2 regions of the Mycobacterium spongiae genome follow, and region 1 is predicted to be linked to the other one. Evidence: predicted binding sites of a transcription regulator. Region 1 holds the regulator's gene; the other holds the start of a gene.
The links. Region 1 encodes HspR, which represses chaperone genes until heat shock. Its sites were predicted from a motif close to ANNTGAGTNNNNNNNACTCANNT; they were not measured.
Positions count from the first base shown of each region.

Region 2: a site for HspR is predicted at 3,306-3,328, ahead of lon (endopeptidase La). Genes of this name have one in related genera too.

Region 1 covers NZ_CP046600.1:633,873-638,643, reverse strand. Annotated here, with positions in the region: gene F6B93_RS02500 (PPE family protein) at 1-1,419, shown strand, start outside; gene F6B93_RS02495 (heat shock protein transcriptional repressor HspR) at 1,458-1,838, opposite strand; gene dnaJ (molecular chaperone DnaJ) at 1,838-3,028, opposite strand; gene grpE (nucleotide exchange factor GrpE) at 3,089-3,790, opposite strand; gene dnaK (molecular chaperone DnaK) at 3,787-4,771, opposite strand, start outside.
Region 2 covers NZ_CP046600.1:2,809,805-2,814,575, forward strand. Annotated here, with positions in the region: gene F6B93_RS11405 (nitroreductase family deazaflavin-dependent oxidoreductase) at 1-197, opposite strand, end outside; gene F6B93_RS11410 (class I SAM-dependent methyltransferase) at 265-939, shown strand; gene lon (endopeptidase La) at 951-3,293, opposite strand; gene F6B93_RS11420 (alpha-hydroxy acid oxidase) at 3,414-4,658, opposite strand; gene F6B93_RS11425 (DUF1810 domain-containing protein) at 4,692-4,771, shown strand, end outside.

The DNA.
Region 1 (4,771 bases):
AGCGGCAACATCGGCCTCGGCAACTTCGGTAACGGCAACTTCGGCAGCTCCAACGTCGGCAGCGGCAACATCGGCAGCTTCAACTTCGGCAGCGGCAACATCGGCACCGGAAACTTCGGCTTCGGCAACGTGGGTCCGTCGTTGACCGCGGCGATCCAAAACGTCGGGTTCGGCAACACCGGCAGCTTCAACATCGGCTTCGGCAACACCGGCGACAACAACATCGGCTTCGGCAACACCGGCGACGGCAACATCGGTATCGGCCTGAGCGGCAACGCCTTGACCGGGTTCGGCAGCCTGAACACCGGTTCGGGCAACATCGGGCTGTTCAACTCCGGCACCGGCAACGTCGGGTTCTTCAACTCGGGCACCGGTAACTGGGGCATCGGCAACTCCGGGGAGTACAACACCGGCATCGGCAACACCGGCAGCACGAACACGGGTTTCTTCAACAGCGGCATGGTCAACACCGGCATCGCCAATGCCGGCGATTTCAACACCGGCCTGTACAACGTGGGCAACACCAACACCGGCAGCTTCAACCCGGGTAGCTACAACAGCGGCGACTTCAACACCGGCAACTACAACACCGGCTACTTCAATACCGGCAACTCCAACACGGGCATCGGCAACTCCGGCAACGTCAACACCGGGTTCTTCATCTCCGGCAACTACAGCAACGGCATCTTCTGGCGCGGCGACTACCAAGGCCTCGGCGGGTTCGAATACCAGACCACCATTCCCGAAATCCCCTGGGGCTACGACATAGCCTCCGACATCCAAATCCCGATCACCGGCACAATCAACGCCATCACCCAAGACCTGATCACCATCGACGAAATCAGCATCCCGCTAGATTTGTCCATCACGGTCTGTTTCGTCTACATCCCGTTCGTTGGGTGCGTCCTGAGCGGGACAATTCCGATTGGAACGGTAGATACAGTCAACCTCGGGCCCTTCACCATCGACCCGAATGTGCTCAACCCCGAGACTATTATCGACTTCCCCATCGAGCAGCCCATCGACCTGTTCGACAGCGGGACGATCGGCCCGTTCACCTTCGGGTTCGGATGGCAGGGAAGCCCCGGATTCTTCAACTCGACCACGACCCCGTCGTCGGGCTTCTTCAACTCCGGAAGCGGTGGCGCATCAGGCTTCCTCAACGACGCCGCCGGCGCCGTATCCGGCCTCGGAAACGTCTTCACTCAAACGTCGGGCATCCTCAACGCCGGCGGCCTGGAGAACTCGGGCATGCAGAACTTCGGCGCCATGCAATCGGGCTTTGCCAACTTTGGCAACTTCATCTCGGGTTTCTTCAACACAACCGTGCTCGACATCGCGACGCAGGCATTTGTCTCCGGCGTCGGGAACTTCGGCATGGAACTGTCCGGCTTCTTCAACGACAACTCCACGCCATAGGCGCTCGCCCACCGGCGCACACCCACTGCGCCGCTCGCTCACCGGCGCGGTTGCCAGACAACCAGCGCTGTGCTCTTCGGCACCACCGCGACCTCGCGGCGCTGGTTGGCACGCAAAACCCGCAGCTCCTCAGCCATCTCATCCAACCGGGACTGCAGCGCCTCGACTTGATTAGTCAGCTCGATGATGCGCTTGATGCCGGCGAGGTTGACACCCTCATCCTGCGAGAGGCGCTGCACCTGCCGCAGCAGCTCGACATCGTGCTGCGAATAGCGGCGCCCACCACCGGCGGTCCGGCTCGGGCTGACCAGACCGAGCCGATCGTAGGTACGCAGCGTCTGTGCGTGCATGCCGGCCAACTCGGCGGCCACGGAGATCAAAAACGTCCGGGCGTCTTGTCTTGGAGAGTTCTTGGCCATCAGCGACTACCTGCCCATCCGGCCCGTGGATCAAAACCACTAGACCGCTCAGCCGCCGCGTAGGCCTCCAACGCCTCCTGGGCGGCGCCGTGTAGGTCTGGCGGCACAGCAACTTTCACGGTGACGAGCAGGTCGCCGCTACCGCCGCTGCGCTTGGGCACCCCGCGCCCACGCACCCGCAGGATACGGCCGTCGGCAGTACCCTTGGGTACCCGAACACCCACCGTGCCGTCCAGAGTCGGCACCGAAAGCGTTGAGCCCAAGGCTAATTCGGTGAAACTTACCGGGACGGTAACCGTAAGGTCGTCACCGTCGCGCCCAAAGACCTTGTCCGGCCGCACATGAACCGTCACATAGAGATCACCCGACGGCGCGCCTCGCAATCCGGCCTCGCCCTGTCCAGCCAGCCGGATCCGCTGCCCGTCGTCGACGCCGGGCGGGATACGTACGTTGATGGTGCGGGTGCGAGTGGTCACCCCGGTGCCCTTGCACTCCTCGCAAGGGTTCTCGATGATCGAGCCGCTGCCCCGACAGTCGGTGCAGGGTTCGGAAAAGCCGAAAGCGCCCTGGTTGCGGTTGATCACACCCGAACCGTTGCAACTAGCACACACTTTCGGGCTGGTGCCCGGGCGCGCCCCGCTGCCGTGGCAGTTGGTACACGGCGCCGGACTGGTTAACCGCAGTGGCATCGCCACGCCCTTGGCGGCCTCCACGAAATCCAGCTCGGTCTCGGTCTCGAGATCGTTGCCACGCCGCGGCCGGCTGGGACGGGCGCTACCGCCCCGTCCGAATAGACCGCCGAACAGGTCGCCAATGTTGGCGCCGCCGGAACGGCCCGCGGCGTCGAACAAATCGTTGAGGTTGAATTCGGCGCCATCGCCACCCACACCGAAGCCGCCCATGCCGCCACCGAAATCGCCACTGTCGAATCGGCGACCGCCGAAGCCACCGCCTGCGAAGAGCCGGCGGGTTTCGTCGTATTCCTTGCGTTTGCCAGGGTCCGACAACACGTTGTGCGCCTCGGAGACCGCCTTGAATCGTTCGCCCGCGGCCGCGTTGTCGGGATTCGCGTCGGGATGCAGGTCGCGCGCTAATTTGCGATAGGCGCGCTTGATCTCGTCGGCACTGGCGTCAGAGGAGACGCCCAGCTCCTTATAGAAGTCCTTTTCGACCCACTCACGCTGGGCCATATCGCGTCACCTCCTTCCAACAGTTTCTATCTCATTTTTGTTGTCCGCGATTCGACTTCCCTATTCCCCGGTGGGGTCGACGCTATTGCCAGCGTCGGCCTGCTCGGTTTTGCCGGCGTCTCCGGCCTGGTCCGCCGATTCAGCGGCTGTAACGCCGCCTGCGCTGGCGGCATCGTCGGCAACGGTGTCGACAACGCCGACCAAGGCATGCCGCAACACATGCTCGCCGAGCTGGTAGCCCTGCCGTAAGACGGCGCCGATCACCGGCCTGGACCCCTGCCCCCCATCGCCTTCGTGCTGCACGGCTTCGTGCAACACCGGGTCGAAATCCTCACCCTCGGCCCCAAAGGCCGCCAGTCCGAGCCCGGTCAATGCGTTCATCAGCTTGTCCGCGACCGACTTCAGCGGGCCCGAGTCGAGATCGCCGTGTTTGCGCGCCCGCTCGAGATCATCGAGAACGGCGAGCAATTCGCTGACCACGCCAGCCTTGGCCCGGTCCGCGGCCGCTTGCTGATCGCGCAACGCCCGTTTGCGGTAATTGGCGAAGTCAGCTTGCACCCGTTGCAGATCGGCGGTCAGCTCGGCGACCGCGTCGCCCTGTTTCCCCGTCGCTACCGTCCCTCCCGGCGTGTCGCCGGGAGGGACGTGCCGCACTTCACCCGTCTCGGGATCGATGCGCCGCTTGTCAGTCACGGTGAGCGATTCAAACGGATTGTCATCCGGCGGTTGATTTCCATCCGGTTTCTGGTTTCCGCCCGTCACTTGGTCTCCCGGTCATCGTCGACCACCTCCGCGTCCACGACATCGTCAGCGCCCGCCTGGGCGCCGCCGGCCGCGGCACCGCCGGGCTGGGCCGCTCCGGCGGCCTCCGAAGCGGCCTGGGCCTCGGCCTGCGTCGCCTCGTATATGGCCTGTCCCAGCGCCTGCGACTCTTGGCCCAGCTTCTCCATCGCCGACTTGATCGCGGCGATGTCGGTGCCATCCAGCGCCTTCTTCGCGTCCGCGACTGCGGCATCAACCTTGTCCAGCGTGTCGTCCGGGACCTTCGGAGCACCCGCCTCGGAGTCTCCACTCCGCTGCTCAGCGATGAACTTCTCCGTCTGGTAGACCAGCGTCTCGGCCTGGTTTCGAACGTCGGCCTCCTCACGACGCTGATGGTCTTCAGCGGCGTGCGCCTCGGCGTCCTTGATCATCCGATCGATCTCTTCCTTGGAGAGGCCGGAGCCTTCCTGGATACGGATCGTGTTCTCCTTGCCGGTGCCCTTGTCCTTGGCAGTGACGTGAACGATGCCGTTGGCGTCGATGTCGAACGTCACCTCGATCTGCGGAACACCGCGTGGCGCCGGTGGGATACCGGTCAGCTCGAAGGAACCGAGCAACTTGTTGTGCGCGGCGATCTCACGCTCGCCCTGATAGACCTGAATCTGCACCGACGGCTGGTTGTCATCGGCGGTGGTGAACGTCTCCGACCGCTTGGTCGGGATGGTGGTGTTGCGCTCGATGAGCTTGGTCATCACGCCACCCTTGGTCTCAATCCCCAAGGATAGCGGCGTAACATCAAGCAGCAGAACGTCTTTCACCTCACCCTTGAGCACGCCGGCCTGCAGCGCGGCACCCACCGCGACGACCTCGTCGGGGTTGACGCCCTTGTTGGGCTCTTTGCCGCCGGTGAGCTCTTTGACCAGTTCGGTCACCGCAGGCATCCGGGTGGAACCACCAACCAACACCACGTGATCGATCGCT
Region 2 (4,771 bases), 2.2 Mb from region 1:
GAATGTTCGCCGTGCTCGGAAACCATCCAGAACTGGTTCTTGACGATGCGTCCGCCCACTGCGGTGCGGCGGGGCTGTCCGGTCTTGCGCCCGATGGTTTCGAGCATGGTCACCGGCAGCTGCCGGCCGACCGGATTGACCACGAGCCGTTGCGCTCGGTGGACTACCTGCCGCTTGAGATCCCAAAAATCGGCCATACGGCCGATTCTCCACGATCTTTCCAGGATCCTGGGAGGACTTGCTCCGGCAACGCAAAATATCGATATGGCAGGAGAAGTCGATAGGGCGGAAGAACGGCTGGAGCGGCAACGGCGGCACTGGGACGCCACCTACGTGGCGCACCCGGTCATGTACGGCGATGGTCCCTCGGACCCAGCCATCTATGCTGCCGAGGCATTCAGAAGCGCGGCCGCGCACGATGTGGTTGAGCTTGGGGCCGGTCACGGCCGCGATGCGCTGTTTTTCGCGCGCGAGGGTTTCACGGTCCGTGCGCTGGATTTCAGCTCCACCGCGTTGCAGCAGCTCAGTGCGGCCGCGCAGGCTTCGGCAGTGGGTGAACGTGTCATCACAGCCGTCCATGACGTTCGCGCACCGCTGCCCCTGCCGGACATGTCGGCCGATGCAGTCTTCGCGCACATGCTGCTGTGTATGGCGCTGTCCACAGACCAGATCTGCGCGGCGGTCGGTGAAGTCCACCGGGTGCTTCGACCCGGTGGGGTGTTCGTCTACACCGTGCGGCACACCGGCGACGCACACTACGGTGCCGGTACCTCACACGGTGACGACATCTACGAACACGGAGGCTTCGCGGTGCACTTCTTCACTCGCGACCTGGTGACCGCTTTGGCCGACGGCTGGACGTTGGCCGAGGTCCACAGCTTCTCCGAAGGAGAACTGCCGCGCCAGCTGTGGCGAGTCACCCAAGTGGCAACCCCCTAGCTGCTGCCACCTCAGGCGGCCGCCTGCGTTGACTCGGCTGCGGGCTGCAGCGCTTGCGAGACGATGTCGGCGACGTCGGCGATCGGTGTCACGGAGAGCGCCTCGAGCACTTCGGCGGGGACGTCGTCGAGATCCGGCTCGTTTCGCGATGGGATGAAAACCGTTGACAAGCCAGCACGTTGGGCGGCTAGCAATTTCTGCTTGACGCCACCGATCGGCAAAACCCGGCCGTTGAGGGTGACTTCGCCGGTCATGCCGACATCGGAGCGGACCTGACGCCCGGTGGCCATCGAGACCAGCGCAGTCACCATGGTGACCCCCGCAGATGGGCCGTCCTTGGGCACCGCGCCCGCTGGCACGTGAACGTGGATGCGCCCGTTGAGCGCCTTCGAGTCGATGCCAAGCTCCTCGGCGTGCGAGCGCACGTACGACAGGGCGATCTGGGCTGACTCCTTCATCACATCGCCCAGCTGCCCGGTCAATTGCAAGGACCCATCGCCTGGCCCGTCTGATCCAGCTGAACCGACTTCGATGTAGAGCACATCGCCCCCCAGCCCGGTCACGGCAAGACCAGTGGCAACGCCGGGCACCGCCGTACGTTCGGCCGACTCAGCCGTGAACCGAGGGCGACCAAGATAACCAACCAGATCGGTCTCATCAATGATCGTGGGAGTCGTCGGCACTGGATCCTCGGCGAGCTTGGTGGTCACCTTGCGCAGCGCCTTGGCCAACAACCTTTCGAACTGCCGCACACCCGGCTCCCGGGTGTAATCCGCAGCGATCTTGCGTAGGGCCGCGTCGGTGACGGTGACCTCGTCGTCGCTTAGCGCCGCCCGCTGCCGTTGCCGGGGCAGTAGGTAGTCGCGTGCGATGGCGACCTTGTCGTCTTCGGTGTAGCCATCAAGCTGCACCAGCTCCATCCGGTCCAGTAACGCCGAGGGAATGTTCTCGATGACGTTGGCGGTAGCCAGAAACACCACATCGGAGAGGTCTAGGTCCAAATCCAGGTAGTGGTCGCGGAACGTGTGGTTCTGTGCGGGGTCAAGCACCTCCAGCAGCGCCGCGCTCGGGTCGCCGCGATAGTCGGACCCGACCTTGTCGATTTCGTCAAGCAGTACAACGGGATTCATTGCACCTGCTTCGCCGATCGCGCGCACGATCCGGCCCGGCAATGCGCCGACGTAGGTGCGCCGGTGTCCCCGGATCTCGGCTTCGTCGCGTACACCGCCAAGTGAAACCCGCACGAAGGTGCGTCCCAGCGCCCGAGCCACACTCTCGCCCAACGAGGTCTTGCCCACCCCGGGGGGACCAGCCAGGGCCATCACGGCACCCGAGCCGCGACCGCCAACGACCTGTAGCCCGCGCCGCGCACGCCTGGTGCGCACCGCCAGGTATTCAACGATGCGGTCCTTGACATCGTCGAGTCCGTGGTGGTCGGCGTCCAGGATCGCCCGCGCTGCAACCAGATCCGTAGAATCCTCGGTCCGTACGTTCCAGGGCAGGTCGAGCACGGTGTCCAGCCAAGTCCGGATCCAGCCGCTCTCCGGGCTTTGATCGCTGGCCCGTTCCAGCTTGCCGACCTCGCGCAGCGCCGCCTCCTGGACCTTCTCGGGCAGGTCGGCGGATTCGACGCGAGCGCGGTAGTCATCAGAGCCGTCGGGTTCGCCCTCGCCCAACTCCTTGCGGATGGCCGCCAGCTGTTGGCGGAGCAGAAATTCCTTCTGCGTCTTCTCCATGCCGTCTCGCACGTCCTCGGCGATCTTGTCGGTGACCTCAACCTCGGCCAAATGCTCGCCGGTCCAGTCGATGAGCACGCGCAGCCGCTCACCGACATCCGTGGTCTCCAGCAGCTGTCGCTTCTGCTGATCGGTGAGGTAGGACGCGTACCCCGAGGTATCGGCCAGCGCCGAGGGATCGGTCAAGCTATTGACATAGTCGACGATCTGCCAGGCCTCGCGCCGTTGCAGCATGGCCAGCAGCAGCTTCTTGTATTCGCTTGCCAGCGCCTTGACCTCGACGGTCACCTCCGCGGGAGGCACCTCGGTCACCTCCACCCACAAGGCTGCGCCCGGCCCGTTGGCTCCCACTCCGATCTGCGCCCTGCGCTCACCGCGCACGACGGCCGCGGTACCGCCGCCGGCAATGCGCCCGATCTGCAGGATCTTCGCCACCACACCGTGGGACGGATAGCGGTCCTCCAGGCGAGGGGCAATCAGCAGCTGTCCGGAGTCGCTCGCCTGCGCGGCGTCGATCGCCGCCCGCGCGGCCTCGTCCAGAGCGATCGGCACCACCATTCCGGGCAGAACGATGTTGTCGGTGACAAACAGCACTGGCAGTGAGGTGGATTCAGCCATCAGCCCTCCTACAGCTAAGTTCGCTGGACTCAACCGAACTCGCGGCTGGTTTGTTCCGGGCGCGGTTTCGCCGCGAGCGTAACGTCGCAGTCCCACAGGACGGCGAGCCTGACGCTGTCGTCACGCTGGCGGCTGAATGGGTCCCAGCCGTCGCAATTGCGTCACGTGAGTGGGTGAAAGCTCCTCGAGGCACGTCACGCCGAGCAGCCGCATGGTCCGGATCACCCCCGCCTTCAAGATGTCGATCGCGCGCCGTACGCCGGCCTCACCGCCGGCCATCAGCCCGTACAGATATGCGCGACCCACCAGCGTGCACCGCGCTCCCAGAGCGATCGCCGCCACGATATCGGCGCCCGACATGATGCCGGTGTCCACCAGAACCTCAGCGTCCTTGCCGAGTTCGCGCGCCACCGTGGGCAGCAGGTGGAAGGGAACGGGGGCGCGATCGAGTTGGCGGCCTCCGTGATTGGACAACACGATGCCATCGACGCCGCGATCGACGACGGCGCATGCGTCGTCGAGTGTCTGGATCCCCTTGACGACGAGCTTGCCGGGCCACTGGTCCTTGATCCACCCAAGGTCATCGAAGGTGACGCTCGGGTCGAACATGCTGTTCAGGTACTCGCCGACAGTGCCCGACCAACGATCCAGTGACGCGAATGCCAGCGGCTCGGTCGTCAGGAGATCAAACCACCAGTGTGGGTGGCTCGCTGCGTCAAGCACGGTCCGTAGCGTCAAGGCTGGCGGGATGGTCATCCCATTGCGCACATCGCGCCACCGCGCACCGGCAACGGGAACATCGACGGTGACCAGCATGGTGTCGAACCCGGCCTGGGCAGCTCGTTGCACCAGCGCCATCGAGCGGTCCCGGTCGCGCCACATGTATAGCTGAAACCATTTGCGGCCCTGTGGAACTGCCGCAACCACATCTTCGATGGAGCAGGTCGCCAAGGTGGACAGCGAGAACGGGATCCCGGCCGCTGCCGCCGCTCGTGCGCCGGCCATCTCACCCTCGGTGTGCATCAACCGGGTGAATCCAGTCGGCGCGATCCCGAATGGCAGCGCAACCGGGTGCCCCAACAGATTCCGGCTGGTGCCCACGGTGGTGACGTCACGCAGGATCGTCGGGTGAAACTCGATATCGCGGAAAGCTTGTCGGGCACGCTGGATGGACAGCTCGTCTTCGGCGGCGCCGTCTGTGTAGTCGAACGCGGCCTTAGGCGTGCGTCGCTTGGCGATGCGCCGCAGATCATCAATGGTCATCGCGGCGTCGAGGCGGCGTCTGGTGCGGTCAAGCTGGGGCCTGGTGAACTGAATGAGCGGCGCCAGGTCACGCACTCTGGGCACCCGACGTTTGATGGCCATCAATTCATCTAACCAGTGTGCAACGGTGGTGCGATGCGATCGAGCGGCGATCCCTTCGACCTCAACCGCTTCGCCGCGGCGCAAGCCCCGGTCTATGCCAGCGTGGTGCAAGA